Regions from separate parts of the Romboutsia sp. LXY-2 genome, predicted to be linked through region 2. Evidence: riboswitches for the same ligand, from Rfam matches in the RefSeq annotation. Region 2 holds a riboswitch; each other region holds the start of a gene.
The links. Region 2 has a riboswitch for cyclic di-GMP ahead of ACI48P_RS12285 (flagellar basal body protein). Riboswitches for the same ligand answer to the same signal wherever they lie in the genome.

Region 1 (8,378 bases), on a different contig from region 2:
TGTTTAGGCATATTTCAGCTAAGGCGCTCATGCTTATACCGCCAACTCCTATAAAATGTATATTCATAACAAAACCACCTTTCTTTTTAATTAAGTCCTACAATATGAACTATCTTTGTGGTATAATAGTACAATGTTCAATATTTTATGCTTAATATACATATACTAGACTATATATATAATATATTTGAAATTATAATAAAACATAACCAATATTATATCATAACACCGTGTGTTATGCATTATTTAGTTTGAAGTTAAACAATCGCAATTGTAGGAGGGATTTTAATGAAGTTTAAAAGAACGGAAAGAATTGGTGCGATAGTTAAAATATTATCGGACAACCCAAATAAGATATTCACATTAAGCTATTTCACTAACCAATTTAATGCAGCAAAATCTACAATAAGTGAGGATTTATTGGTAGTGAAAAATGTATTTGAGAAACTGGAATTAGGCAGAGTAATCACAATCTCAGGTGCAGCTGGTGGGGTTAAGTACATACCAAAAACATCTAAGGCAGAAAATGAAGAATTCTTAAAAGAATTATGTGAAAAAATAAGCGATCCTTCAAGAATACTGTCAGGTGGATTTTTATATTTAATAGATTTAATATACAATCCAAGTATCGCCTCTAAGATAGGAAAGATATTTGCATCAAATATAGATTACACAGACGCAGATTGTGTAGTAACTATGGAAACTAAAGGTATACCAATGGCACTTATGACAGCAAAGGCCATGAATCTTCCACTAGTTATAATAAGAAAAGATATAAAAGTATCAGAGGGACCTACACTTAGCATGACATATGTAAGTGGAAACAACTCTAAAGTAGAAAGTATGAGTTTACCAAGAAAAGCAATAAAGCCAAATAGTAAAGTTATACTAATAGATGACTTCATGAGAGGCGGAGGTACTATCAAAGGGATGGTAGACCTTATGACTGAATTTGGAGCAGAAGTAATAGGAACAGGAGTATTTATTTCTACTATTACACCAGAAGAGAAAATGGTAGAAGATTATATTTCTTTAATACAACTTGATGTTAATGGGGGACAAATATCAGTTGAGCCAAATTTAAAAACATTCATAGACGAGTACAGAAATGAAGAATTTGATGAGGTTTATGAGATAAATGAGATAATTGACGAGGAAGAGTAGAAATATTCACAAGAAATGGTAAAAAAAATAAAAATAATAAAGGATATTCTCTAACTCCATAGAATTAATTATTTAGATAAATATATTTACACTTATTAAAACAGTCAAAATCAAAAGGGGGATATTAAGTTATGAAGATAACTGACGTAAGAGTAAGAAAAATAACAGATGAGGGAAAAATGAAATGTATAGTTTCATTAACTTTCGATAATCTATTTGTTGTACACGATATAAAAGTAATAGAAGGGCACAATGGATTATTTATAGCTATGCCATCTAGAAAAGTAGGGGAAGGCAATTTTAGAGACATAGCTCATCCAATAAATGCAGAAATGAGACAAGTATTAGAAGAGTCTGTGTTAAAGGCTTATCAAGAAGCAGTGGCTCAATTAGAAGTTGCGGCTGAATAATTTTGAATATAAAAGAGATTTTGCTTGGAGTCGAACTATTCGACTCTTTTTTGCATGGAAAATTTCGTTTTGTTGTATACTTTTTCGTCAAAAAGTGCTATATTTATTTATGGAAATGAAAGAATTGTATACAAAACGAATATTTTACATAATACATAAAAATATAAACAATAATATATATAATAACAAATTTATTTGAATGGAGTGCAAAGATGAATTTTAAAGCTATAATCCTTGCCGCTGGCAAAGGAACAAGAATGAAGTCTAAATATCCAAAAGTAATACACAAAGTATGTGGTAAAGAAATGGTTAACCACGTAATCGGTGTTTCTAAAAATTCAGGTGTTAACGATATAGTCGTAATACTTGGTCACGAATCAGAAGTTGTAAAAGATAGATTACCTGAAGGTAGCATGATAGCAATGCAAACAGAACAATTAGGTACTGGACATGCTGTTATGATGGCAAAGGAATACATAAATGACAATGACACAATAGTAGTTTTATGTGGAGATACTCCTTTAGTAAAGGAAGAAACTCTTAAGAGACTATTTGACTATCATATAGAAAACAACTATCATGCCACGGTTCTTACTACAGTTGTAGAAAATCCAACAGGATACGGAAGAATAATAAGAGATACAAATAATGACTTATTAAAGATAGTAGAGCAAAAAGATGCTAGCGAAGAAGAAAAGAAAGCAAAAGAGATAAACTCAGGAATCTATTGTTTTAATGGAAAGAGTTTAAGAGAATCACTAGACTTATTAGATAATAATAATGCTCAAGGTGAGTACTACTTAACAGATACAATTAAAATAATGAGAGATAAAGGTCAAAAAGTTGGAGCTTATGAAGGTTCTACAATAGAAGAACTTATGGGAGTAAACTCTAGAGTAGAGTTATCTAAAGCTGAAGAAATAATGAGAAGAAGAATAAATGAATCTCATATGGTAAATGGAGTTACTATAATAGATACAAATTCTACTTATATAGAAGCTGACGTAAAAATAGGTAATGACACTGTAATATATCCAGGAGTTATGTTAAGTGGAAATACTGAAATAGGTTCAGAATGTATAATAGGTATGAATTCTAGTATAACAAACTCAATAATTGGCAATGGTACAGAGGTGATAAATTCTACAGTGGTAGATAGTAAGGTTGGAGAAAACACTAATGTTGGACCATATGCATACTTAAGACCTAAGAGTAATATAGGAAACAATGTAAAAATAGGAGACTTCGTAGAAGTTAAAAATGCTACTATAGAAGATAATTCTAAGGCATCACACTTATCATACATTGGAGATGCTCACGTAGGTAAAAATGTAAACATAGGATGCGGAGTAGTATTTGTAAACTACGACGGTAAAAATAAATTTAAATCAATAGTAAAAGATAATGCTTTTATAGGATCTAACTCAAACTTAGTTGCTCCTGTAACAGTAGAAGAAAAAGGATATGTAGCAACAGGGTCTACTATAACTGACAGTGTACCTGAAGGAGCTTTAGCAGTAGCAAGAGCGAGACAGGTAAACAAAGAAGGTTGGGTAGAAAAGAAAAATCAAAAAGGTAACAAATAATCTTAATTTGATGATTCTTTTAAGCTAAAAATTAGCTTAAGATGATTAATATAATATGTATCATAGTTTTAAATTTCGGGAGGATAAAATGAATACTAGCGGAAGTGAAATTAAAATACTAGCAGGTAATGCTTCAAAAGAATTGGCTGGAAAGATAGCTGATTACATAGGTGTACCTTTAGCTGATTGCCAAGTGGGAACATTTAGTGATGGTGAAATAAATGTTAACATCAATGAGACAGTAAGAGGTTGTGATGTTTTCGTAGTTCAATCTACTAATAGTCCAGTTAATGATAACTTAATGGAGTTATTAATAATGATAGATGCACTTAGAAGAGCATCTGCAGGTAGAATAACAGCAGTTATTCCTTACTACGGATATGCAAGACAAGACAGAAAAGCTAAGGCAAGAGATCCAATCACAGCTAAGTTAGTTGCTAACTTAATAACAGCTGCTGGAGCAGATAGAGTATTAACAATGGATTTACATGCAACTCAAATCCAAGGATACTTCGATATACCATTAGACCACTTACAAGGTGGAAAGATATTAGCTAATTACTTCAACAGCAAGAACATAGAAGATTTAGTTGTAGTATCTCCAGACTTAGGAAGTGTTACAAGATCTAGAGCATTTGCTAATACTTTAGAAGGTGACGTTCCTCTAGCTATAATAGACAAGAGAAGACCTAAGGCTAACGTATCTGAAATAATGAATATAATAGGAGACGTTAAAGGTAAGAATGTTATATTATTAGATGATATGATAGATACAGCTGGTACAATATGTAACGCAGCTAATGCATTAAGAGAGTTTGGTGCTAAGGATGTTTATGCTTGTTGTACACATGGTGTGTTATCAGGCCCAGCTATAGACAGAATAGAAGAGTCTGCTATAACTGAGTTAATAGTACTTGATACTATACAACTTCCTGAAGATAAGAAGATAGATAAGATACAAATTAAGACTGTGGCTCCTTTATTTGGGGATGCTATAAAGAAGATATTCTCTAACGAATCAGTAAGTATATTATTCTAGTAGGTTTAGTGGGCTATCGTTGAAATATGGGGGTCGTCGGCAATACACTATTGACCCATGCAAGCCAAGTTCGGGCTTGCGAATGGGTTCAATAGTGTATTGCTCTCCTCGCCCCAAATTTCAACGCGCTCTACTAAATTATTAGTGGTTTGAGGGAGTAGGTTAGGACCTAGCACTTTGTGCTAGGTCTTTTTTATGTGGTTTTATCGATGGATAATATCAAAAAGTGATATTATTTACAAAAAATGGATATATATTATGGTATAATTATTATAAATAATATTTTGAAACTGTGAAATATGCTCTGCATTTGGGCACCTGGAGTATATGAAGTTAGTGGTGCAACCGGCTATATTTTATAAACGCTTGTATATTTATGAGTGTTTACAGAACATAGCCTTTTTTATGTAATAAATGAAAATTACATTATTTAAGTCATAGAATAATACAAAAAGAAGGATTTGATTAAATATGAACATTTTAAATAAAAAAAGATTGGGTGATATACTAGTTGAAGCTGGCAAGTTAACAAATTATCAACTAAATCAAGCGCTGCAATCACAAAAAATATTAGGTAAAAAAATAGGAGAAGTATTAGTAGAGTTAAATATTTTAACCGAAGATGAGATTATAGATGCTGTAGAACAGCAAACTGGTATCAAAAAAATAAATCTTAATGAGACTATTTTTGATAGAAGAGTAATAAAGTTAGTACCTCAGAGTCTATGCGAAAAATATACACTGATTCCATTTGGAATAATTGAAAATAAACTAAAAGTTGCTTTATCAGATCCACTTAATATATATGCTATAGATGATCTGGCTATATCTACAGGTTTTGAAGTGGAATCATATATTACTAATAGAAATGATATTAATAAATTTATACAGAGATATTATAGTAGTGAGCAGATGAGTAAAGCAGCTGAAGAATTATCTAAAGAGAGTCTTGAATATAAGGCTATGGAAATTGAAGCTGATGAAATAGATGATGTAAAAAATGCACCTGTTGTCAAAATGGTCGAATATCTATTTAGAAATTCAGTGGAAATGAGAGCTTCGGATATACATATAGAACCCTTTGAAGACGAAGTTAGGATAAGATATAGAATAGATGGAAAACTTCAAATAGTAAATACATTACAAAAAGAAAGCCTAGGCCCCTTAGTTACAAGAATCAAGATATTGTCAGGACTTAATATAACAGAAAAAAGGGTGCCTCAAGATGGAAGAATACTAACAAAGATAAACAATCAAGATGTTGATTTAAGGGTATCTATAATTCCAGTTGTTAGTGGTGAGAAGATCGTTATAAGAATACTTAACAGAAGTACATTTAAAATGGGCATAGAAGTATTAGCAATGAGTGATGAATCTTTAAAGAAGTTATATAAAATAATATCAAAACCAACGGGTATAGTCCTAGTAACAGGCCCAACAGGTAGTGGTAAGTCTACAACATTATACACAATACTAAAACAGCTAGATTCAGAAGAAACTAATATAATTACAATAGAAGACCCTGTAGAATACACTATGAATGGAATAAATCAGGTTAATGTAAACGCAAAAAACGGAGTTTCTTTTGCTAGTGGACTAAGAAGTATTTTGAGACAGGACCCTGATATACTAATGATAGGTGAAATTAGAGACGAAGAAACAGCAAAAGTAGCGGTAAAAGCTGCTATTACAGGTCATTTAGTATTGAGTACACTGCATACAAATGATGCACCATCTACAATAACAAGACTAATAGATATGGGTGTTGAACCATACTTAGTATCTACAGCAATAACAGGAGTAATAGCTCAAAGACTAGTTAGAAAAATATGTAATAATTGTAAAGAATCATACAAGGCAGATATATATGAAAAAGGTATTTTAGGAGAAAGCTTAGATAAAGAAGTAATCCTATTTAAAGGTAAAGGTTGTGGATATTGTAATGATACTGGATATCAAGATAGAATCGGTGTATATGAAATAATGGAGATAGAAAGGGAACATAAAGATATAATAAGTGCAAATAAGGATTCGAATGTGCTAAGAGACATAGCTATAGAAAAAGGAATGACAACATTAGCACAAGAATGTAAAAATTTAGTTTTAGATGGAATAACAACAATAAATGAATTTATTTCGATATATATGTAATAAATAGATGGGGGTGAATCACTTGGCAAAATTTAAGTACAGAGCAATGAATCAGTCAGGAGAACGAATGCAAGCAGAGTGTGAAGCAGAGTCAAGAAGTGATGTAATATCAATGTTAAGAGTAAATGGTTACTATCCTTTAAAAATAGAGGAGATAGTTCAGAGTAAAGAAATAAAAATGGATTTATTCTCAAAAGTAACATTAAAAGATATAAGTATGTTTTGTAGACAATTTTACACTATGATAGATGCAGGAGTAACTATTAATAGATCACTAACGATACTAGCTAATCAAACAACAAATAAAAAGTTGAAAGAGGCTATAAAGCATATCGATGAAGATGTAGCCAAAGGAGAAATGTTATCTGAAGCTATGAGAAAACAAGATGGAATATTCCCTAAACTATTAGTTAGTATGGTAGAAGTAGGAGAAGTTACAGGTAATTTAGATGGCATTATGCTTAGAATGGCAGAACAATACGAAAAAGAAAATAAAATAAATAATAAAGTCAAAGTTGCTATGACTTATCCATCGGTATTAGCTGTAGTAGCGGTACTAGTAGTAGCAGTGCTTATGACTTTTGTTATGCCTAAGTTTTTGGATTTATTTAATAGTTTAGGAACGAATTTGCCAATAGTAACCAAAATTTTAATATCATCCAGTGAATTTATAGCTAAAAACGTAATTGCAATCTGGTCACTAGTTATTATGGTGATAATTGGAATTAAATTTTATTTTAAAACAGAACATGGCACATATTCTTTAAGTGTACTAAAACTAAAAATACCAATAATAGATAAACTTAATCAAAAGATTATCGTTTCACGATTTACTAGAACCTTATCGGTACTATTATCTAGTGGTATCCCAATGATAAAAGCTTTAGAGCTTGTATCGGAGATAGTAGGAAATAAGCTAGCAGAAATAGAAATAATATCAATGAAAGACCATGTAATTAGAGGGGAAGGTCTATATAAGACTGCAATTAACAGTGATATATTCCCTGAAATGCTAGGAACTATGATAAAAATAGGGGAAGAAAGTGGATCTTTAGACGATATATTATACAAAACTGCTGATTTCTATGATGACGAATTGGAAAGTCAAATACAAATAACTGCTGCAATGATAGAGCCACTATTGGTAGTGGTAATGGGTGCGGTAATAGGATTTATTGTACTAGCAATCATGTTACCGATGACTAGTATGTATGATAGTATCTAAAAGAAACTTTGGGAGAGGTGATTGAGATGGAAGAAGAAAAGTCAATAAAGAAAAATAAGCTAAAAGAACTAATGAGTAAGGATATAAAAGATTTAATTAGTATAGACACCAAGCATATGAAATTGAATAAAAAAAGTAAGAATAATAAAACTAAAAACAAGCAGATAAACAAACAGATAGTAAGCTTTGATATAGATGAAGATTTTATAGAAGTAGTAGTTGGAAAATACTATAAAGAAACACTAATAATAAGTAAGTGTATACAGACTATGACTCCGCAAAATGCAGTTAAAGATGGAAAGATAATAAATGAAGAAGCTATAGTAAATGAGTTGAAGAGTATATTGAAAGCCAATAATATAAAAACAAAATATGCTAGCTTTACTACAAATTCATCTTTAATAATTAATAGAGAAATGATAATACCAGTAGTAGAAGAAGATGAGATGGATACTGTTATAGAATACGAGATATCACAGTATCTTCCTATAAATTTAAATGATTATATTATTCAAACTTTGGTTCTTGATGAAATAGAGATTAATGGTGTATCAAAATTAAAATTACATACTATATGTTATCCAGAAAAGTTAGCTAGAAGTTACTTTTATATATTAGAAAAATTGAACTTAAAGCCATACTCATTAGATGTTAAATTTAATTCTTTAAGTAAAATAATTAACTATTCTCAAGATATTAATATGAAAGACTATGAAATTCATAGTATCAATGCGTTTATAGATATTGGATGTTTATCTACAGATATCAATATTTACAAAGAAGGTAAAATAGACTTCACAAGA
Region 2 (8,378 bases):
CTTTTATTACTTTTTTACCTTTTATTTTTACATCATCAGCCTTAATTACGCTACTACACAATAAACTCATCATCTGATCCTCTAGTTAAAGTTATTTCCCCTGCATCTTCAAGTCTTCTAATTACATTTACTATATTTTGTTGAGCCTCTTCTACTTGAGATATCTTTACTTTTCCTAACATCTCAATTTCTTCTCTAAGAGCTTGAGATGCTCTTTGCGATTGATTCCTAAATATAACATTTGCTACTTCTTTATTAGCACCCTTCAGAGCAAATGCAATATCCTTTACATTAATTTCTTTAAGAATTCTTTGTACAACAGTATTTTCTAATCTAACAATATCATCAAATATAAACATGTTAGATTTGATTTCCTCTGCCAGTTCCAAGTTTCTTTCTTCTATATATTGAATAATACTTTTTTCTGTTTTTCTATCAACATTGCTTAATATATCTACTAAGCTATCAACACCACCAGAGTTTTCTATCTCTCTTTGACCAAGCTTTGATAGTTTAACTTCAACTGCCTTGTCAATTGCCTTTATAACACTTGGAGAGACAGATGAAGTCGCACCTATTTTTAGTGAAACTTCATTTTTTATCTTATCAGGTAATTCACTTAAAATCGTAGCTGCCTTATCTGGTTGAATATGAGCAAGAATTATAGCTATAGTTTGAGGACTTTCTCCTTGTATACATGCAAGTATTTGCTCTGGCTCAGCTTTTCTCGCTGTCATAAAAAGCTTAGTATAAGCATCATATTTTATACCTTCTAAAAGCTTATTTGCCCTTTGATTGCCAAGAGCTCCATTTAGTAGAGTTTGTGCGTATGCTATACCACCTTCTAATACAAATTCTTTACCCTTATTTAATTCTATGAATTCTTGGAGTATTTCTCTTCTTTCTCTAGCATTTACAGTATTTATATTGGCTATTTCAACCCCAATTCTTTGAATCTTCTTGTCTGATAGATTTTTTATTATACTAGCTGATACATCAGCTCCCAAAGTCATTAAAAGTACTGCTGCTTTTTTAGCCCCAGTAACCTTTCTTACTTTAGGTATATTGCCTAAGTCAAATGCATTTCCTGTTTTAACAACTTCACTTTCCAAACTAAACAACCACCTTTTATTCGTTTAACCAACTCTTTACAAGTTCAGTAACTTGATCTGGATTTTCAGAAGCATACTTTCTTACTTCTTCTTCTAATGTTAAATCCTCTTGTTCATCTTCTATGTTAGTTAACCTAGTTTTTTCCATTTCTTCCAGTTTTTGATTTATTAAATCAATCTCAGCTTCTTCATCAAACTCTTCAATAGATTTTTTCTTTTTGTTAAGTATAAACATAGTTACTAGTAAAATTACTATTAAAACTAATATTCCTGCAACTATATAAGCTGTCATCTTTAGCACCTTGTTTATTCCTTCATCTTCTAAATTATTTATCGCATTATCTCCTGTATTTGAACCGAATTTCATAGAGACAACAGCAACATCATCACCTCTGCTAGCATCCATGCCGATAGCGTTCGCCACCATATCTCTGACATTTTTTATAGTAGTATTTGCTAAATCCCCGTCAATGGCAACAGATGCTGTTATTTTGTTTACCTCGCCTTGTGCTTTTATGGTTTTTGTCTCAGTCTTTCCAACTTCATACTCTACATTCTCTTCCTTACTTTTAGTAGTTCCAGTTTTACTATTTCCTTCATTATTCATGTTATTATCTACAGCACCACCAGTATTTCCTTCTTCCGTAGTACTATTTTCACTTCTTGATTCACTTTTAATGACCTTATTCGGATCTATTACAATTTCAGTTTTTTCATTAGTATCAAAATTCAAATCAGCATTTACACTTGCCTTTATCTTACCTTGACCAAATATTGGTTCAAGTAGTCTCACAATAGATTTTTCTAAATCATTACTTAAATCTTTCTCTGCATTTCTAGCAATATCTATTCCACTAGAATTAGTGCTTGTTACATTGCCTTCTTCATCAAATAAACCTTCTGATAATAGATTCATATTTTGGTCTACCACTTCAATATTTTGTTTAGGTATATTTGAAGTACTTGCCGATACAAGAGACATTATTGATCTTATTTGTTCCGGCTTTAAGCTTGATCCTGGTTTTAAATTTATAGATACTGCAGCACTCCCTGGAATACTCTCCTTAGCAAATACAGATTGTTCCCCATTTGTTATATGTACTCTAACATTTTCAACCTGTGGAAAGGTTTTTATTGTCCTTTCTATTTCACCTTGAATCATTCTCTGTTTTTTTATTTCAAATTCTTCATCAGTCATTCCAAATGAAGTACCTTCATCCATTATTTCAAACCCTTTTGAACCATTTGAAATACTGCTTGACAATTCAAGTCTTAATTTATCAACTTCTTCTTTTGGTACATATATACTATCGCCTTCTATTTTAGTTTCTACCTTTCTAGATTCTAATTCTTGAGATATCACTGATGCATCATTTGAATCTAGGCCCGAAAATAAAACTTTGTACTTATTGTCATTTATGTACTTAACTCCAAATACTATAGATGAGATAATAGCAACGAACCCTATTATAAGAGCTATTTTCTTTTCTATTTTTAGCTCCTTAAATTGATTTACCTTTTCTTGTAAAAATCCGCTTATCTTTTGTGCAATTTCCTGTAAATTCATTTATCTACTCCTTGTTAATAGACTACAACTGTACTCTATTTACTTCTTGGTAAGCCTCGTATAGCTTATTTCTAAGTTCCAACATAAGTTGCATAGACATTTGTGACTCTTGAACCGCTAACATAACATCATGCATAGCTAAATCATCACCTTTTATAAATCCCTCTATCATGTTATTAGCATTAACTTGAGATTCATTTACTTTATTTAAAGTATTATTCATAACATCTAAAAATTCTAAATTAGACTTCTTATCATCTGCAACTTGTTTATTATTAATCGAAGAATTTCCAATGCTATTTGTAAATAGATTAGAATTTAAATTTGTAGAACTTATTCTACTTATATCCTGCATAATATTTCCTCCTTATTATCTACCTATTTCTAAAGCCTTTGATATCATACTTTTTTGAGCATTCAATGTATCTATATTAGATTCATATGACCTAGATGCTGCTATTAAATCAGACATTTCAACCAATAAATCAACATTTGGATATTCAACATATCCTTCTTCATCTGCATCTGGATGATTAGGCTCATATAACCTTCTTAGAGGCGACTTATCTTCCTCTATAGATACTGTTTTCACACCTAGCATACCAAGTTTTTCATCATAATTTTCTTCAAATGATGCTACCTTCCTAACGTATGCTCCACCGTTTTCAGTTCTTGTGGTTTTCGCATTTGCTACGTTTGAAGATATTATATCCATTCTCATTCTCTCAGCAGATAAACCACTTGCACTAATTCTCACTCCACTAAAAACGCTCATCTAATTACCTCCCCGATATTACACTTTTTATCATGGCTATTTTTGTATTTGTTAAACTTACCAAAGCATTGTATTGAAGAGTAGTAGCTGCCTGATTTACCTTTTCACTTTCAAGTTCTACGTTATTTCCATCTTCCCTCATAATGGAATTTTCATCTACTTTGACTTCAATCTTTGCATTTTCTAACTTCCCCTCTAAAGTCTCTTCAAAAGTAACGTACTTTCTTTTATAATCTGCAGTATTTATATTAGCAATATTATTCGCGATAACCTTACTCCTTAAGTCCGTAGCATCTAAACTCATCTTCATTAATCCATATGTATCCATATATTCCTCCTTTATTTATCATTTTTATATTTTTTTCAACAAAAAAACTACCCTAAAGAGTAGTTATAATTACTTAAAATATAAATCATCACTCTTTATATATAGTTAAAACAAAATAACTAAATTAATTATATAATATAATATTCGATTAATTTTCTCTTAATAAGGAATTATACATGTTTTTTAGTGTTTATTATTCATTTTATTCCATTTTTCTCACTTTTAAGAATTTTTTCGAATATTATATTTTCTAATTTGTAGTATGTTTTTACCTATAAAAAAATACCCTATTAAAGAGTATATTTTTTTATCAGTAATGATAACAAAAAGTTATAAACTCTTTGACAACTGGCTGACATAGTTTTATTAAAACCTTAGCCCCTATAGCTTTGCGTCCTTAAATTTCTTTAAGTTTGCCTATTTAATTTTACATTTTTTTACATATTAGTATAATATTATACTATATTCGAATATTTATCAAGTATTTGCAACAATTTTTAACAATAAATAACTTTTCTATATTATTTATTTATAGAGCAAAAAAATTTACAGCTACATAAATAATTTGAATTTAATATAATAAAGCCGATAGCTTAGAAATTAGATTTCACTGCTATCGGCTTTATTATATTTAACTTTTAAAACTACTTTATATGTATTTTTAATCCTATGAAAGAGATTCAAACCTGTTTTATATATCTAGATATATTTTTTAGATTTCAACTCTTTACCTTTGTCATCTATTACCTTAAGTGCAGTTTCATCCACTTTTATATAGTAATCTGACATTATATTGATTTTCTCAGTGTTTTCTTAACATGACTTGGATGCTAAGCTTAAGTAACAAATCTTTTTATATATGATCATACTGGTACTTATTTTAACATATCTTTTTCTTTACTCTTCTCAGCTAGACTTCCTCTTTACCTCAACTTATCCTCTTCATATATCACAGTATAAACTTATACATTTTCAGCTAACACTATTTGGTTCGTACTAAAATAAAAGTAGCTCAGTTGCTATAATTTCTATTTTGTAGCAGATAGATATATGTGTGTTCCAATTGGCGTCATATCATATAAATGCACCAAATTCCCATAAAAACATTGCTCTATTTTAAACCCAGCTTTCTTAACCATTTGAATTAAAGGATCTGTGTCAAAATATATCAAATGTTCATATGATAAATTATATTCATAGCAATTTTCTCCGGATAATGTCGCTCTTGTGTTGTTCGGAACAGCAATATATATTTTACCATCTTCTTTTAATATTCTATATACCTCTTCTAATTCCCTCATAGGATTAGTATAATGCTCTAGTACACTCCACATAGTTATACAATCAAAATTATTTGATTCAAGTTTACAATCAATTAATGACTTATTATACATATTTATACCTTTATTAAGACAAATATTATATGCATAATCGGAAATTTCTATACCATATGTATTCCATCCATTATTTTTCATAACTTCCAAGAAATCACCTGTACTGCATCCAATATCCAATATACTATTTTTAGCTAAAGAATTTTTATTAATCCAGTTACATCTATTCGAAAACATTAATTTTTTGTTTAAATTTTCATATCCAAATCTATAACCACATATCCCACCATTATAATAATTTTCATATTTATATATTTCACCTAAATTTGCATCAGATGGTTTTTTACTTGTGAATACTAACCCACATTCTTCACATTTAACAATATCTATTCCATCAGGTCTTTTAGCTATTAATTTGTATTTTTTACTGCTACACAAATGACATGTTTTTACATTAACATCAAATAAAGATTGGTGTTTTTTCAATCTACTTTTTCTATTTAAATACTTATCTATCAATTCTAATGAATTAAAATATACATTTTCAGATGATTTCCACTTACCAGCCATAGCTAATAACTTACTTACATCCCTATTCACAATAGGTGTATTGTGAATCTCTTTTTTACTCTCGCATAAATCGCTATATAGCTCATTGCTCTTAACATAATCCTCTATTTCAAAACTATATATAGATTTTGTATATAAAGAGTCTAAATTTTTTCTTAAATAGTTATAATCTTTCATAATTAATTTTATTATAAATTCTTTATGCTTTTTATTATTCGCTAGACTAATTAATTCTGCTCTATATTCTTCAGGTATGTTATTATTTTTTAATATTTCATTTACAGCATAATCTATCTTTCCTAATTTTAATAAAGCTTGAATGTAATTTCTAAATGTATGATTTATATTTCTATTTCTATAAGCATTTTCAGCATGCTTTAAACACGTTTCAATATCATCTTCGAAGTATGTCATTGCATATGATGACTCAATAGATGGATCATACTCTTGTTCTAAGCTTCTTTTAAATGACTTCCTTATAGTTACTATAATTTCATCATCCTGTTCTTTTTCATTTATATTGCCTCTTAATGCATCAAGTATAGATATAACTCTATTATTCCATGTGTGACTTTCTATTAATTGTTTCATATCATTTTTATAATTTTCTTTGCTTAATAAGATATCATTTATATATTTATTAAATTGGTCAAACTTACTGGCAGCTTTTATATATGCTTTATCAAACAAACATACATCCGGTAACTTAGTAGTTATCACAGGTAAACCTGATGCTAAATATTCATAAATCTTTATAGAGTCACAATTTATAGCCATGTCTGTGTTATCTTTTAAGGGAACTATACCAATGTCACTATTCCTCATGTAGTATTTTAATTCATTATGATTCTTAGGACCTAATATATATAAATTATCTTCTTTTTCTTGAAGCATCTTGCCACTTATAGTACCTACCATTACAAATGATTTATCTCTATTCTTTCTAACTAACTTATATAATAACTCTTCATCAAATCTATCATATATCACTCCCACATGCAAAACAATTGGTTTAGGTATATTTTTAAATTCATCAGGATATATCCCTTTGTCTTCAAAATCAGATATATTTACTGCATTTTTTAATAAATATACATTAGACCTATTTTCTATAAATCTCTTATTCATATATAAAGACGTACTTACTGTAGTTATAATAGATGCTTTATTCATAATTTCTTGTTCATAATCTATAGTTTTAGTGCTTGACCAAAATGCATTTTCTAAGTCAGTGTTATCATCTACACATTCATATATTATTTCAAAATCACCTTTTATACTTCCTAAAATAAAATAATCATTTGGATTTTGTGTTATAAATAAAACCTTATTAATACTTTTATCCACTATATCTTGAGCTATGTTTATAAAGTCACTTGATATTTCTTTATAGTCTTCATTCTTTATTAATGTATGTATATTTACTCCCTTATACAATTCCTTATATTCTAAACTTGTTTTTATATTATTATTTATAACAGGTACTGTACTTACACTATAAACATCATATCCCAGCTCACTTAATGTAGTCGCAATATGATGTGATCTTTTTAATATTTTACCCCACCCTGGACACAATACTACAAATGTAACTTTCTCTAAATCATTTTTGCTTATATTTTGATTATAGTTCTCAGATAAAAGCTCAATAACCTCATTTCTTAATAAAATATCATCTGTATATTTCATAACTTTTTTATAGTATGTAATTGCTTTTTCTTTATCATTTTGTAGATTATATATATATGCTTTATTATATAATAAATCTATGTTTAAGCTATCTATTTTTAATCCAGTATCTATTATTTTTAAAGCATTTTCTAGATTATTTCTATATACGCTTATAACCACCTTCATGCAAAGTATATCTATATCATCTTTTATAATTTCTTCATAATTTCTAATTTGTTCTTCTGCATCATCTAATTGACCATTATTTATTAAGTTTTGAACAATTTCTTTCAATTTAATTTTTAAGTTTATCATATTATCTTTATCTATTATCATGTTATATTCCTCCTTATCCTTAAAAGTTAATTATACTGATTTAACTCATTTATTTTCTCTTTAAGTTCATTTTTTATATCTGTATCATTAGCCAATTCTAATGTTTTTATATAAAATAGCCTAGCCTCATCAGTATCTTTTTTATATTCTTTTAAATATGCAATATTGTATAATGTGTTTAAATTATTATTATCAATTAAAATTGACTTTTTAAGCATATTTTCAGCTTCTTTTGCATCTTCTTCCATTAAACTTATTATTGCTTTCATATTATATATTTCACTATCGTGCTTAAACAAATATTCACAATCATTTACCATTTGTTTTGCATCTTGTATATTTCCATTATTTATACTATTTTCTATAAGCGATTTATACTGTTTTTTAAGTTCTTTTATTTCTATACTTTCGTTAACACTTTCACTAAGCTTATCAACAAGGATTTCTATGGCTTTTTTATATTCTTCATGATCTAAAATCAATGATTTTATTTCTTTTACATATAATAACGGATCTTTATCTTTTATCTTTTGTGCTAGATTTATTTTAATTATAAATTCATCTTCTTTATCTTTTAGTAAATATAATATTTCTTTATCTGATAAATCAGGATTATATACCCGCCTTATAAAATTATATCTATATGTTATATACATATAAAATATTTCTTCATATTTATCATTAT
Region 3 (8,378 bases), on a different contig from region 2:
CGTTGGATCAACTGGTACTTCCGGCTTCGTTGGATCAACTGGCACTTCCGGTTTCGTTGGATCAACTGGCACTTCCGGTTTCGTTGGATCAACTGGCACTTCCGGTTTCGTTGGATCAACTGGTACTTCCGGCTTCGTTGGATCAACTGGTACTTCCGGTTTCGTCGGTTCCTCTGGCACTAAAGGTGTTTCCTCTTTTTCTGTTTTAACTGTGTTACTTACTCTATTACCGTCTTGATTGTAAAGAGTATTTGAAACAGTCGTCCCAGGTTTTACATTTGAAAAATCTGTTACTATTTTTATTTCTTGTCTAACATTTTCTTCTAATGCTTTTTTATTAGTTATATTAACAATGTGTGTTTTCTCATCATAATTTACATCAAAGTAATCTGTCTCTTCACTTGAAACATATTTAACATCTCCATGTAATTTATCAAATATATTTATTCCACCTTTATCAAATCTATTGCTATTTTCAAATACTATAGTATATGTAACGATTTGATTAGGATCATTATGCTCTATAAAGTTTCTATCTACTTTTTTATATCCAATAGTAGATCCAGAATAATCAAATGGAATTACTTCAAATTCTTCTTTTCCAGTTAATCTGACTCCATTTTCTGTATAATCTATTTTTGCTGTATTCAAAAGTTCCATTGTATCATCTAAAATTTTTACTGTATATTCTATTCTATACATATTAGTGTCAGATTTAGTTATTAAGTTATCATAATTTAAATTTCCTAAATCAACGAGAAAATTATCTTTTGACTTTTTTATATCCTTTACTTTATCTCTAGCATCTTTTATTTGCATGCCATAAGGACCGTTATAATACCTTTTAATTTTAAGTGAATCTTCTACTAATTCCATACCATAAGGTAATTGGTCACTTACAATTACCTTATCTAAACAACCATTTTTAGTATTTACTTCTATTACGAAATCAACCGTCTTGCAACCTGGTTTAATTTCTCCGCGTTGTGCAGCTACTTGTGTGTAGTAATTATTCTTAGGATTTGTCGGTGCATATTTAATTAAAACTCTATTTTCTGTACCTACTTCCCCATGTCTTTCAGGGCTTATTGTTATGGTGCTACTAGATTTTATATCTCCTTGGGATACAGTTACCGTAGCATCGATATCGTAGTTTGTATTATTCCTCGCCATGGCCCCTAATCCAAAGTATCCTTGAAAGCCTAACCTAACATTCTGTCCAAATACAAGTCTATACACCCTATCAGATACTTTCTGTATTTCTTTGAAATGCTTATTTCCTTCCCATCCAATTTGTACATTTTCAAGTCCTTTAGGAATTTGGACTTCCATATAGTCCCCTTCTTTTAATGCTCCATTGTTATTGATGTTGTAATCAACTTTAAATTTCACATATGAACCTGATTCTACCTTTTGAGAATCAGTAGTAATATTTACTGACATATGACTACTGGTCTCTGTAGCAAAAACTAGGCCAGGATTAAAGTTGTATACTAGGTATATAAATGCAAATATAAAACATAATAACCTTTTTACACCATTCCTTTTACTCATTTCTGTTCCCTCCATTGATTTTAATTTTTATAGTCTTTTTTTGCCTAGTGTTTATTTCATAGTTAAATGAATTATATTTAAAACAAAAAAAGACTATGATTAAAAATCATAGCCGGTTGCATCACTAACTCAACATACTCAAGGTGCCCATATTAAGAGTATGCTTCAACGTTTCTATGTGTAAAATTGTACTTAATGATGTAATTGATTATATCAGTCCTAAGGCACTTTGTAAATAATTGGTATGATTTCTTACTTATTTTTTTTCAAATTTTCTTATAAATTCTTCTTTCTCCAATTAACTAGTGTCTTTTATTCATCTATAGCGCTTTTACTTTAAACCCTCCACCTCTTACTTCATCTACATTATTAATAGATACAAATGCATTTTCATCAGTTTCATATATTAATTCTTTTACCTTAATAACTTGATTCGATGATACTATACAATAAATTAACTTCTTTTTATTATTCGTATACGCACCTTCAGCTTCTAAGAAAGTAACTCCTCTATGTATCTTAGTCATTATGGCTTCAGCTATTTCTTCATATTTATCTGATATAAGCAAAATAGATTTCTGTTTATTAAAGCAATTTTTTGCAGCTTCTAATGTTACAGACGTTATGTACATAGATACTATAGTGTACATAGCCAGCCTAACACCAAATATCATCCCACCAGCACACACTATTAATGTGTTTATTAATAAAAATGTTAATCCTATAGGTATATCATACTTTATTTTTAAAATAGCTGTAACAATATCCATTCCACCTAAAGATGCATTAGCTTTAAAAATTAATCCTAATCCTATACCTACAAAAACTCCTCCAAATATTGATTGCATCATAATATCATCGATATTTATAAATGCAAATAAATCTTGTGTAAATCCTAGTGCTATAGAATATATAATCATATTTATTAAGCTACTGTAGAAAAACTCCTTATCTACATATTTTCTAGAATATAAAAATATAGGTATATTTATTACGAATATAAAAATACCCATATTAATATTGTACATATAGTCTACAAGAACTGCTATTCCGGCAAAACCATTACTAAGTAAATTTGCCGGAGCCAAGAATCCATTGATTCCTATAATTGATAATATAATTCCTACAGTAATTAATAAGATTCTAATAAACTTATCTTTCCCCATTTAATTTCTCTCCTTTTTATATAATTAGCCCCCTAAGATAATTATATATCAATTACTCATACTAATAGTTGTATACATATATATCACCTAAAATTTATTTGTATGGTATTCTGTATCTGTAGGTAATCTATAATAACTAGTATCGAAATTTATTTTCCAATTTATTTCCATCATTCTATATCCTTGTTACTTATTATATCAAAAGTATAAAAACACACTTTATTAGAGTGTGCTTTCCATAATATATTCTATATATCCCGAGTCTTCATTATTTTGTTCTTTAATTATCTTAAATCCTCTATTAATATAAAACTTAACTGATTTATAATTATCCTTATATACTGCTAAATTTAATTTTTTATATCTTGCTAATGTGTAATTTATTAAACATTTACCTATGCCCTTCCCTTGTGATTCTATATCAACGAATAAAGCACCAATAAACTCATTATTTATAACACTTATAAATCCTTTTATAATATCATCCTCTTCATATACAAAAGTATTCGATATTGGTATGTACACATTTTTTACAGTATCATAGTTAATCTCCCAATATTGTTTTTTCATGAATTTATGAGCTTCTATAGTACTTTCTAGCCATATTTCCATTATTTTATCTATATCTTTATTTTCTAATTCTCTAATCATAATATTCACCCTTTCTATATATCTATATTTAAATATTAACATTATTAATTCTATGTTACTAGGTTCATAAATAAATCTATATTGATCTTGCACAATATTTAAAAGTTTCTAACCTATCATAAAAAATTGTTGACAATAAATCTAAAGATGGTTAATATAATAATAGTAATCATTACTACTATTACTCAGGAGGTATTAACTATGAATTTAAAAGGAACTAAAACAGAACAAAACTTAATGGCCGCTTTTGCAGGTGAATCTCAAGCTAGAAACAAGTATACTTACTATGCTTCTCAAGCTAAAAAAGAAGGTTACAACAAAATAGCTGCAGTATTCGAAGAAACTGCTCATAATGAAATGGCTCATGCAAAAATGTGGTTTAAGCTATTACATGAAGGTATTCCTACTACTGAAGAAAATTTAAAAGATGCTGCTAGTGGTGAAAACTACGAGTGGGTTGATATGTATGAGCAATTTGCTAAAGATGCAGAAGAAGAAGGATTCACTCAAATAGCATTCTTATTAAGAGCTGTTGGTAAAATCGAAAAGCAACACGAAGAAAGATACTTAGAACTATTAAAGAATGTTCAGGAAGAAAAAGTATTTGCTAAAGAAGAATCAGTTGAATGGAGATGTATGAACTGTGGCCATGTTCACGTAGGACCTAAAGCATTAGCAAAATGTCCAGTATGCGACCATCCTCAATCATACTTTGAAGTAAAATCTGAAAAATTCTAATTGTATTAATATGTATTCCTAAACTTACCATACAATAATAATTGACAATCAGGGTATATTTTTTTAGAATAATATTAATAATAATTACTATTATTATTCTAAAGGAGGAATGTTATGAAGTTCTCAAAACAACGAAAACTAATTCTGGATACAATACTTGAGAGTGATATACATCCTACAGCTGATTTTATTTATAATCATCTAAAAAAAGATAACCCTGAATTAAGTTTAGGAACTGTGTATAGAAATTTAGCTCAATTAGTTGACAATGGCTTTATAAGTAAGGTTAGCATGCCTAATCAACCTGATAGGTTTGATAAAAATGTAAGTTCACACGCTCATCTAATTTGTAATAGTTGCGGTGAGATTTATGACCTTGAGTCAGATACAATAGATAAGTTTATTAATTCTGTTTCAGAAGAAGAAAACATATCTATTACTTCCTACGACATCATTTTTAATGGTATCTGTAGAAAATGTAAAAAAAATTCTTAAAATATATAATTTAATTTATCGCAAAAAAACTTCTCTTACCTATATTATGGAAAGAGAAGTTTTTATTTTAAGATAGATTAGATTGCTGAAAGTATTATTTTTTCAGTTATTTTAATATAATGGTATGCTAAACTTACTTGTTAATAACTTTGTATAATCCACAGCTATTAAATCAAATTTTAATCATTAAGATGCATTTTCATATTAAAAATGGTGGATATCTTAACTTAATTATTGATAACGTTATCCTAATCAATAATGAACTATAATTCTGATAAAAAAAGACACTGTTACTCTTTTAAAGTAAAGCGTCTTTATAATTTATAAACATTTCTCTTCTTTTAAACTTACAGACTTATCCGTGTAAATATTTCTTGTTACAACCATGCTATTTCTTTTGGCAAATTCATTTTTCAAGTATTCATAGTAAGCTCCTGGTGTAATTATTCCACTAACCCCTAAAATATCCGTTCCACAACGTCCTATAACACTATCTGCTAACAGTACACAATTTGTATTTAATCCAAAATAAGTTTTAAATTTACCCGACTTAAATTTGAAAAACTGTGCACCTGTAGATTTATATAGCATACTTGCATAATCTGTATACTTACTCATATCTTCGTCCTTGTTTGCTAATACTACTGGAGGCTTCCATTCCACTAAATCTGATTTTATATCTTTAATTCGATTATCTATACTAAGCTTTTGAGCTTCATTTAATTTTAGCCCATAGCTAAATAGTGTCTTTTTGCCATAATTAATACAAAAATCAATATATTTTTCTTTATCACAACTAAATAGTACTCCTCTACCTACCATACCATATAGCTTATAAGATGATTCATCATAATTACCATAAGACATCATCTCTCCATTATAAAACAAATCTACATGGCCTACTACACCAACTCCACTAGGAGTTACATGTATAAATACTTCTAAATCAGGTTCTTCATTGTTTTCACTACTTATTCCTATATCGTTACTAACATCAAAATATTCATTTATTTTTTTTAATACTCTATGTGGCATTAGTGCTACAAAAAACACAGGTAATGTTATTCTAACTTTACGCTTTATCTTGTTTTTAGTTTTTTGTGGTATTATTTCACTAATAAAATCTTTCATAAAATCTAGTCCAAATAAAAATAAATATATTGATATAATAAATAAAATTCCATTTAAATGTATCAAAGGATCTAGTAATGATGTAACCCCAAATACAAAGTAAATTATACACTTCATTACTAAACCTAACTTTACATTTATATCGTTTTTTAAATATATAGCTATAGTAATTAGTTTAGCTATGCCATTTAGTATTAAATATAGTGCAAATATTATTGGTAATATTGATAGTGATACATTAGGTAATAACAATAAGCTAGTTCCTAATATTAAATTTAACATAGATTGACTTAAAGTCGCATTATTGGCTACATCATCTTTTTTATTTACAAATACACTTATAATTTGAGATACTCCATTTAATATAAATGCAAATGATATAGCTTTCATTACCATATTTAAAAAATCTGCTCTTCCATATAAGGTAACAATTCCTACTACAATTAATGATATTCCAGTAAAAAATAGATTTCCTCTATTTATATATGATTTATTTACTGCTATTCTCATGGGGACCCCCTTATGCAATATATATATTCTTCTAATTAGATTCTTTAAGATATTTCAATAAAATTATATCATCTTTTTCTTTCTATATATACATATTATTACATAATTAGAGTTATAAATTTATTGTACTAACTCAGGATTTACTCCGTTAATTCTATATTTATATTGCTCAATAAGATTGTCATTATCATCTTTCTTTGTATAAGATATCACATCATATCCAGCGTCTCTACTGTGAGATTGTTCATAAATATATCTAACACCATCGATTATTTCTTCTCTATTTCCAATCCAATATGGATAAGCAAACAAATCCTCATTTTCAATTAAAGTATTTGAAGCGTTAATATTAATATCTGCTAATTCTTTTTCTACTGGCTCAGCTTGAACCTTAGCATTTCTCCCTATACTATCTAAGTATATTTGAGCTTGCGCTTCTTGTTGCCTTTCTATTGCATCTTTGTATTTAGAAGCGTCATTTAAGACAGCTTTATGTAAATGTTTAGGGAACATCTTCTTTATTGAGCTTTCATTGTCAGCTCCATCCATAGGCAATTCAGTGTTAACATGAGTTAGATTTCCATTTTTATCTTTTGAAAAATCCATCACCATTGGAATCGATCCATACCCTGAAATTATCGTAAAAATACCATTTTCAAACCCAAAGCTACCTCCACTACTAATTAAGTATACTTTAAGAGAATTTTCACTTTCTTCTTTTTCTAATATTACATGTCCCTCTGTTGCTACTTCCCCATCTTTACTTATTTCCCTTGAATTAATTAATGCATTTGAAATTAAGTAATCTAAATCCCCTATATTATTTAAGCTCTTTTCTATAACAAATTTTCTAAAGGATTCTATATCATTTCCTACAGAATTTATATCTATATTAAGCCTTTGGCTAATCTCTTCTCTTGAATGTTTTAATACAATCTTATCATTTCCTATTTCAACCTCATATTGGACATATCCTAAATTGCTTATTAGTGAAAATAATACTGCACTATTTGAATATATATCATTTTCTAATTTTACAAGTTCATCACCATTCTTGCCTTTTATAGTATAAGACATATTCAAACCATAAGGTTCTGTTTCTGTCTGCAACTCAATTCCTTCATCCTTATACTTTGATAGTGGTAACTTATTTACTAAATTACTTATGTTGCTTGCATCTCCAATATATTGTGATTTATAACTATATAACTCATCTATATAATCTTTTTCTTCACTTTCTTTTTGACTTGTAAGTAATATTACACCTAATAAGATTATTGCTATCATACCAAATATAGTGAATACTAGCTTTTTATTCTTATTTAGTTTCATATTTTTAATCATCTCTATCCTATTTTTAACAGTCTTTTTATCTTCGATAATACCCAACACTCCAGGTGTGAATTTTGAAGATTTTATTTTTTCTAATACTGTTAATATTGCCTTTCCGTACTCCTTATGTTCTTTATCATCAAGATTTTTAAGTACTATTTCATCTGTGCCTAATTCCATGTCTTCTCTAATTCTTTTAAAGAGATACCATATTGCTGGATTAAACCAATGAATAGCTTGAAGAATTAATAAAATATAGTTAAATAATATATCTTTCCTTTTGTAATGAGCTAACTCATGTAAAAATATATACTCTAATTCTTTGTCTGATAGATTTATCATAGAACTAGGTATTAGGATTTTTGGTTTTATTACTCCAAATAGTGAAGGTGTATTTACAAAATCATTTACAACAACTTTAATATCTCTATTTATAGCCATTTTATTTTTACACCTATCTAAATTTTCTTCTATACTATTTTCATTGTCTCTATTGTTTAATCTAATCTTCTTACATAAGAAAATCTGTGAAAATAACATTACAGCTATTATATTTATTGTTCCTATTATCCATATAAAAGGTAAATAATCTTTGATGCTACTTTCAATATTTCCACTTATATCTATATTATTATTGTAACTTCCAGTTACAATATTATTTTCTGATTCTTGTATACCTGTGTTTTCTTTATTTCCTGCTTGTTCATAATATTCATTAGTATTTTCAGCATTATATTTATAAACATTATAAGCTGGTATTTTATTGAATATACTTATATTACTTTCTGGACCTACTGGTAC
Region 4 (8,378 bases), on a different contig from region 2:
TAAGGCGCTAGTAAAAGAAGCAGCTAGTACAAAAAAACTATAAGCATACAAGAAAGTGTATGAGGAGGAATTACGATGGAAAAAAGTGCTAAATTAGGGTTTTGGAGTATTGTATTATTAGGTATCAATGCAATAATAGGTTCAGGTATATTTGGTCTACCAGGGGATGCTTATACAAATGTAGGTCCGTCTAGTATATTAGTATTAGGTTTCTGTATGATTTTAGCAGTATCTATTGCTTTATGTTTTGCTGAAGCTGGAAGTTGGTTTGATACTGATGGAGGACCGTATCTTTATGCAAAAGAGGCATTTGGAGAGTTTGTTGGATTTGAAGTTGGATTTATGAAATGGATAGTTAGTATGATTGCTTGGGCGACTATGGCAAACTTCTTTGCAGTTACATTGTCATCTGTATGGCCACAAGCAGCAGAACCATTTACTAAAAATATAATAATTGGTATTTTAGTTGGAGGTCTTGGAGCGATAAACCTTATGGGTATGAAGCAATCTAAGAACCTAAATAATATAATGACTATAGGAAAATTAGTTCCAATAGTGTTATTTATAGCTGTAGGTATATTCTTCATGAAAGGTTCTAATTTTACACCTTTTGTAATAATACCAGAAGGTCAAAGTACTTCATCTGCATTTGTAGCAGTATCAATATCTTTATTCTATGCTTTTACAGGATTTGAGTCTCTAGCTGTTGCAGCGAAAGATATGGAAAATCCTAAGAAAAATGTACCTAAAGCATTAGTAACAGTAATGTTTGTTGTATCAGTAATATATGTACTTATATTAGCTATAAGTATAGGTGTGTTAGGAGATGGACTAGTAGGATCATCTACTCCTGTTGCAGATGCTGCTACTAAAATGGTAGGACCTATAGGTGGTTATGTAATAACTATAGGAACTATAGTATCTGTTGGAGGTATAAATATTGCATCATCTATATTTACACCAAGATCAGCTAAAGCTTTAGTAGATCAAGGATTAATGCCTAAATCTTTTAGCAAAACTAATAAAAACGAATCTCCATATATAGCAGTTATTGTGTCTGTTATAGGAACTTTATTAATAGCATGGTCAGGATCATTTACAACATTATCTCAAATAAGTGTTGTATCTAGATTTATTCAATATATACCTACTTGCTTAGCCGTACTAATATTAAGAAAGAAATATGCAGGTAAAGAAGTAAACTTTAAAATACCTGGAGGAGCTATTATACCAATATTTGCAGTAGCGGTAAGTATAGTATTGCTTATAAAAGCAGGTATAGATGCACCTATGAAGATAGTTTGGGGATTAGGTGGTATGATATTTGTAGTTCCTATATACTTATATATGACTAGGATATACTCTAAGAAAAATAATGATGCTAAGGCTTAGTAATATTTATAATTATAAAATAATAAATACGGGAAAATTTATAGATAATATATAAAATAAATTTAAAAAAATTTATAGAAAAAGAAAAAATAATTGAAATTATTGCAAAATTATGGTAATTTAAGCTTAGAAAATATAATAGGCAAACCTAGGGAAATTTAGGGACGCAAAGCTATAGGGGCTAAGGTTTATAACTATGCTAGCCAGTTGCCAAAGAGTACATTATACTTTTTGTTTTTAAGCTTAGTTAATTTAAAATACTGATGCATATTTATGGTGCAAAGTATTAGATTTATTAGGTATAAAAGCTACTCTTTTGAGTAGCTTTTTTTAATGTACTTCTGATGGGGAATTTAATTCAGGAGGAAGATAAAATGCATAAGAAAAAAATAGCAGCTATAACTATGGTTGCGATAATCTCAAACTTTTCAGCAAGCACAATCGGTGTTTTAGCACAAGAACTAGAAAGCAGTGAAATAGTTCAGAGTGTATCAGAGGAAAAAACTCAAGAAACACAGTCAACAAAAGCAACTATAAGTAAATTTGATTTATTTTATAGTAAATATTTAGAAGAATACAATAAGGTATTCAAGGTTGACAATTCTAAAATAACTTCAATAACTAACAATGGTGGAAACTATGGATCATCAGTAATATATAGAGCTATTGACGGAAATTTAAGTACACATTGGGAAACAGGGAAACCAAATAATACAGATTTTAAAAATGAAGTAGTAATTACATTAGATGAAATAACTAATATAAGTAGAATAGTATATGCAGCAAGACAAGATGGAGCTAAAGGTAAAGGATTTGCACAACAAGTAGAAGTATATACATCACTAACTGATGAAGGAGATGATTTTACCTTAGCAACTAGTGGAGAATATAGCGGTTCAACTGGAGACCTAGTTGAAATAAAGTTTAATCCAACTGACTTTAAAAGAGTAAAGTTTAAATTTAAAGAAGCTAATCAGAACTGGGCATCTGCATCAGAGTTTATGTTTTATAGTGAAGATTCTATGATAGATAAAATGTACAACATATTTACAAATGAACAAAAAAATCAAATAAATGAAGAATTTAATACCTTAGAAAAATTAGATAAATTTGAAGCTGAGGCTATGACTCATCCTCTTTATGAAGATATAAAAGAAGATATAGATAATGCAAGAATATTATTAGAAAGTAAAAATTTAGAGTATGTAGATGCTAAGGTATCAAAGTTTTTATCAAGTAATGATGATAGGTTAGCAAAGTACGATGAAGATTTTAAAATAAAAAGAGAAAATATAACTAGCATAACTACAAATGGTGGTCAATATGCTAGTAACTCAGTAGATAGAGCTATAGATGGAGATGTTAATACAAATTGGCATTCTGGTAAAACAAACAATTCAAGCTTTACCAATGATGTAATCATAACTTTAGACGACCTTACTACAATAGATAGAATAACTTATCTAAATAAAGTATCTAGAGGGTTTGCTAAGTCTTTTGATATTTATGGATCAAAAACAACTAGCGGAGATACATTTGAAAAGATAAGTTCGGGAAGCCATAGTATAACATCAGATACTTTAGAGATAAAGTTTAAACCAACAGAATTAAGAAGAGTTAAATTTGTATATAAAGAAGGTCATGAAAACTGGGCACTAGCTAATGAGTTTGGATTATACAAAGAAGATATAGTAAAAGACAAGATGGACAGACTATTTACAGATTCTAGTATGAATGAAGTAAATCCAGAGTTTTCTACAGTCCAAGCGATTGACAACTTATTTGAAGCAGTTAAAGGACATGCTTTAGAGAATGAGTATATAGAAAAAATAAATATAGCAAAAGAATTAGTGGAATTTGGTAAGATAGAAGCAGGAAGTGCTAATATAAAAAAATTCGATGTATTTTATAGTGAATATATAAATACTTATGATGAAGAGTATAGAGTCCAAAGTAACAATATATCAAAAATAGAAAATAACGGTGGAAGATATGGAAATTCTTTAATTGAGTATGCAATAGATGAAGATGTTAACACACATTGGGAAACAGGAAGACCTAATAGTGAATCATTTAAAAATGAGGTCACTTTAACATTAGATCAAGCTGAAGTTATAAATCGTTTAACTTATAAATCTAGAAATGGTGGTAAAGGGTTTGCAGAAAACTTTAGTATATATATATCGCCGGTGAGCACAGGAGATAATTTCCAAAAAGTTAGTGAAGGTAGATATACGACTACAAATGATGTGCTAGAAATAAGATTTAATCCAACAAAAGCTAAAAGAGTGAAGTTAGTATTTGATAAAGCCAATCAAGATTGGGCATCAATAGGGGATTTAAGACTTTATAGACAAGATATTACATCAGAAAAGATGGATAGATTATTTACAAGTATAGCTATGGATAGTGTAAGTGAAGAATTTAATTCTATAGAAAGATTAAATAAATTAGAAGAAGAAGTTAAAAATCATCCTTTATACAATTTATTTAAACAAGACATAGAAGATGCTAAATCTATAATATCAGGTCAACTTCAAAATATAAAAACTGTAGTTGTAGAGCAACAAGGTGATAGAAATGCTCATAATGATAAAAATCTTAAGTTTGGATTTGGTAATAATAATCAACCAACAGGGGTAGTTGCTATGCCTGGAGAGACTGTTACTGTATATGTTGATGTTGAAGAAGGTAAGCCACTTCCGCAGCTTATGTTCTCTCAACAAGAAGGAAGTTTTGCTAGCTGGGGAAGAACAGTATCATTACATCCTGGAAAGAATGTAATAACAGTTCCGAAAGTTACTCAAGATGATGGCTGGTATAAGCATAGTGTAACACCAGGAGGGCCAGTATACATAGTAAATCCTTATACAGAGGAACAACAAGGAAAAGCACCTACTATAAGATTTGCGAAAGGTGTAGAAGCTTTCCCTATATTTGATAAAAATACTAATGAAGAAGAATTTATAAATTTATTAAAAGAGTATAAGAAAAATGTAGATGAAGATTCAAAAAATAAGCCAGATGTAATGGAAAGAAAAGTAATAGATACCTTTGAATTAGTTACAGATCACATGGTAATAACAGGTACTGCAACAGGTGCATATGAAGCATTTATAAATCAAGGAAAAAATCCAATGGATTCTGTAAAGATGTGGGATGACCATATGGATATGCTTTTTAAATATCAAGGTATAGACGGAAGAAATGAAACTAATGATATAAAATATACTAGAGAAAATATAAGACTTGCACAGCCCTATGGATATATGTATGCTGCAGGTGGCCATATAGGAGTTCAACGTGATGTCATGGTTAATTTACTAACTGATGTTGGTGGATGGGGTGTCGATCATGAGATAGGACATAAAATGGATATAGGTGTAAGAACGATTGGAGAAGTAACTAATAATATGCTACCTCAATATTCATCTTATTACTATAATAAACCAAACAAAAGAATTCCTTTTGAAAGCCATGTATATAAAAACGTATTAGCAACGGATAACAATATCTATAATGATGGTGATTTCTTTGAAAAGCTAGCAGTATTTTGGCAATTAGAAATGACATATCCAGGATATTGGGCTAAACTAAATAGTTTATACAGAGAAAACAATGTATCACTAGAGGTTGGTAATGAAAGTAATGATAAATTAAATAAACTAGCATACTATTCAAGTATAGCTTTAGAACTAGACTTAACTGAATACTTTGAAAGACATGGATTCTGGGTGTCTAATGAAACTAAAGAACTTGTAAGCAAATACAAAAAGCCAGATAAGAAAATATGGTACGCAAATTATGATTATATAGAATATAAAGGTGAAGGATTTACTCAAGAACCGAACGTAAAAGTATCAATTACTCAAGAAGGAGAAAATGTAAAATTATCTTTCGATATAGATAAAGAATCCAAAGAACATTTAATGGGATATGAAATTTATAGAAATAATAAATTGGTAGGATTTACATCTACAGGTAGTTTTATAGATAAAGGAACAAATTTTGAAGAAAATAATATGTACAAAGTTGTACCTTTTGATAAAAGACTAAACGAAGGAAAAGCTACTGAAATAAATTCACATACACCTATTATAAAATTACAGCAAAATCAGATAAGTATTAAGTTAAATGAAGAATTTAATAAAATGGATTTAGCAAAAGCGTATAGTTATAGCGGTGAAGAAATAACTTCTAAGATTGTAGTAAATGGTAATATTGATACTACTAAAAAGGGAACTTATCCAATAGAATATGTTATTACAGATGAAGGAGTAACTACTAAAGAAATATTAAATGTAAATGTTGTTAGTGATTATGATTATTTATCTGATGAAGAATGGAATTCAGTAGAGACTCAGTGGGGAACACCAAGAAGGAATACTAATATAAAAGGTAGGGTAAATGGAGAAATAAAGACCTCTGATAAAGGATTTGGAATACACGCAAATGGAAAGATAACTTATGATTTATCAGGTAAAGGATACGAAAACTTTGAAGCATTATTAGGCGTAGATATGTTGCTACAAGAAAATAGCTACTCAAGTATAACATTTAAAATAGTAGGAGATGGAAAAACTCTAGCTACTACACCAGTGTTAAAACATAAAGATAATATGGTTCATATAAATGTTCCAGTTAGTGGAGTAAATCAATTAGTTATAGAAGTTAATGATGGTGGAAATGGAAATGGTTCAGATCATGGAGTAATAGCCAATCCTAAGGTAACAACAAATAATGCCAAGCCAGAAATTAATGCTAGTAATAAATCTTTAAAACTTGGTGATGAACTTAATATAATGGAAGGTATTACAGCAGTAGACGCTGAAGATGGAGATTTAACACCTAGAATTGAAGTTGAATCAAGTAATTTTGAAGAAAATAAAGTAGGAAGATTTGAAGTTGTATATAAAATAACTGATTCTGATAACAATGTAGTTACTAAGAAGATATCTGTTATAGTATCAGAAGATTATACAGTTAAAAAGTCTAAGTTTGGCTATTTCACAAATTTAGAACAATACAATAAAGAGTTTAAATTACCAGTAGAATCTATAAGTAATAATGCTGGAAACTACGGAAGTAGCGTGATATCTAAGGCTATAGATGGAAATATAAATACTCATTGGGAAACAAATAAGCCAAATAGTAGTTCATTTACAAATGAAGTTATATTTGACTTAGGTGATGTTAAAGAAATAAGCAAAATGGATTATGCTTCAAGACGTGATGCAGGAGGTAAAGGATTTGCACATGTATTTGAAATATATGCCTCAAATGAAGCACAAGGAAATGACTTCTATCTAGTAGGAGAAGGAACTTATAGAGATAGAACTACAGATATTGTAGAATTTAACATGAGTAATGTTAATGCAAGAAGAATCAAATTTAAGTTTGTAGAAGCTAGTCAAGGATGGGCAAGTTTAAGTGAAGTAGCGTTTTATAAAGAAGATGTATTATCTAAAAAAATAGAAAATGATTTATTTACAGATGATAGTAAAACACAAGTAACTGAAAACTACAATACTTTAGAAAAGCTAGAAGCATTAAAAGAAGAAGTGAAAAATCATCCAGCATATGAATTATTTGTAGAAGATTTAAATAAAGCAAAAGAATTAATAGAAGCTAAATTCCCAACCCTTAAAGTAGGAAAAGATATTTCCGTTAAACTAGGAGATAGTATAGATAATATAGCTGGAGAATACTCAGCAACAGATACGGAAGACGGAGACTTAACAAGTAATGTAACAGTTTCTGGTCAAAATGAAGTAAACTTTAATAAGCCAGGCAAATATCCAATAACATATACAGTAACTGATAATGATGGAAATACAGTAAGTAAGAATAGAATTATATCAGTGGTTAATATGGAAGACTACACTTACCTAAGTGATTTAGACTGGGTATCAACTCAACAAAGTTATAAAGCGCCAGTTAAAGATACAAATTTAGACGGTGGTATATTAAGCTTAACTAATGAAGATGGCTCTGTAGCTACATTTGAAAAAGGTATAGAATCTCATGCAACTACAACAATAGTCTACGATTTAAGTGAAAAAGACTATTCATACTTTACTTCTAAAGTAGGTGTAGATAGAAAAATGTATAATACTGTTGGATCGGTAACTTTTGAGATTCATGTTGATGGAGAAAAGAAATTTGATAGTGGATTAATGAATTCAAAAGATCCATTAAAAAATATAGAAGTAGATATAACAGGAGCAAAAGAATTAAAACTAGTAGTTACAAATGGAGGAAATGGACAAGGTTCAGATCATGCTACATGGGGAGATACTAAACTTCATTTTGCTAATGAAAATGGTCAGATATAGAATAATTAGAACTAAATTAGATATAATGGATAAAACTAGAAGCGTTAACAATAAAACTTATTAGCTTTTATCATGGATTTCTGTTACACTTGAATAACACCGATTTAAAAACAGGTGTATTTATAATAAATAATTACAAAACAACAAATAATAATTATGAATTCAAAGTTCAGTTACTAATACAACAACACTTAAAAGAATTAAGTATCAAATAATAAATGTATCCTTATTTTAAAAAATATGATGTATAATATAAAAGATAAACACTTTTTATGTTTAGATATTAACTGGCATTTGAAGTGTTTATTTTTATTTTGTAAATAACTAAGATTAATATAATAAGGAAACAAAAAGGAGAAATAAATGCAATTTATAGATTTAGACATAATTAAACCAATACAAAAAGCACTAAAAGAAGAAGGGTATGTAAAACCAACACCAATACAAGCACAGTCAATAACACCATTATTAGAAGGTAGAGATTTATTAGGATGCGCACAGACTGGTACGGGTAAAACAGCATCTTTCGCAATTCCAATAATACAACAAATATATAATAATAAAAAATCACTAAAGGGCAAAAGAACTATAAAAGCAGTAATATTAGCACCTACAAGAGAATTAGCAATACAAATAGAAGAAAACTTTGCA

Region 1: linked by a shared signal. The riboswitch ahead of ACI48P_RS20705 (GspE/PulE family protein) and the one ahead of ACI48P_RS12285 (flagellar basal body protein) in region 2 are both predicted to bind cyclic di-GMP.
Region 3: linked by a shared signal. The riboswitch ahead of ACI48P_RS15930 (hypothetical protein) and the one ahead of ACI48P_RS12285 (flagellar basal body protein) in region 2 are both predicted to bind cyclic di-GMP.
Region 4: linked by a shared signal. The riboswitch ahead of ACI48P_RS15105 (NPCBM/NEW2 domain-containing protein) and the one ahead of ACI48P_RS12285 (flagellar basal body protein) in region 2 are both predicted to bind cyclic di-GMP.

Annotation. Positions count from the first base shown of each region.
Region 1 covers NZ_JBKFGI010000019.1:38,746-47,123, forward strand. The annotation lists gene murC (UDP-N-acetylmuramate--L-alanine ligase) at 1-67, opposite strand, end outside; gene purR (pur operon repressor) at 289-1,164, shown strand; gene spoVG (septation regulator SpoVG) at 1,296-1,574, shown strand; gene glmU (bifunctional UDP-N-acetylglucosamine diphosphorylase/glucosamine-1-phosphate N-acetyltransferase GlmU) at 1,787-3,160, shown strand; gene ACI48P_RS20700 (ribose-phosphate diphosphokinase) at 3,249-4,199, shown strand; cyclic di-GMP riboswitch class II at 4,476-4,559, shown strand; gene ACI48P_RS20705 (GspE/PulE family protein) at 4,671-6,350, shown strand; gene ACI48P_RS20710 (type II secretion system F family protein) at 6,373-7,575, shown strand; gene pilM (type IV pilus biogenesis protein PilM) at 7,602-8,378, shown strand, end outside.
Region 2 covers NZ_JBKFGI010000006.1:235,518-243,895, forward strand. The annotation lists gene ACI48P_RS12260 (FliH/SctL family protein) at 1-73, opposite strand, end outside; gene fliG (flagellar motor switch protein FliG) at 54-1,112, opposite strand; gene fliF (flagellar basal-body MS-ring/collar protein FliF) at 1,129-2,679, opposite strand; gene fliE (flagellar hook-basal body complex protein FliE) at 2,702-3,034, opposite strand; gene flgC (flagellar basal body rod protein FlgC) at 3,050-3,454, opposite strand; gene ACI48P_RS12285 (flagellar basal body protein) at 3,459-3,782, opposite strand; cyclic di-GMP riboswitch class I at 4,123-4,210, opposite strand; gene ACI48P_RS12290 (methyltransferase domain-containing protein) at 4,811-7,693, opposite strand; gene ACI48P_RS12295 (glycosyltransferase) at 7,720-8,378, opposite strand, start outside.
Region 3 covers NZ_JBKFGI010000009.1:91,349-99,726, reverse strand. The annotation lists partial or broken gene ACI48P_RS15930 (hypothetical protein) at 1-1,554, opposite strand, end outside; cyclic di-GMP riboswitch class II at 1,656-1,739, opposite strand; gene ACI48P_RS15925 (YitT family protein) at 1,875-2,720, opposite strand; gene ACI48P_RS15920 (N-acetyltransferase) at 2,943-3,371, opposite strand; gene rbr (rubrerythrin) at 3,573-4,109, shown strand; gene ACI48P_RS15910 (Fur family transcriptional regulator) at 4,224-4,604, shown strand; gene ACI48P_RS15905 (HdeD family acid-resistance protein) at 4,926-6,245, opposite strand; gene ACI48P_RS15900 (M56 family metallopeptidase) at 6,366-8,378, opposite strand, start outside.
Region 4 covers NZ_JBKFGI010000008.1:298,559-306,936, forward strand. The annotation lists gene ACI48P_RS15095 (gamma-glutamyl-gamma-aminobutyrate hydrolase family protein) at 1-43, shown strand, start outside; gene ACI48P_RS15100 (APC family permease) at 76-1,392, shown strand; cyclic di-GMP riboswitch class I at 1,524-1,607, shown strand; gene ACI48P_RS15105 (NPCBM/NEW2 domain-containing protein) at 1,767-7,727, shown strand; gene ACI48P_RS15110 (DEAD/DEAH box helicase) at 8,091-8,378, shown strand, end outside.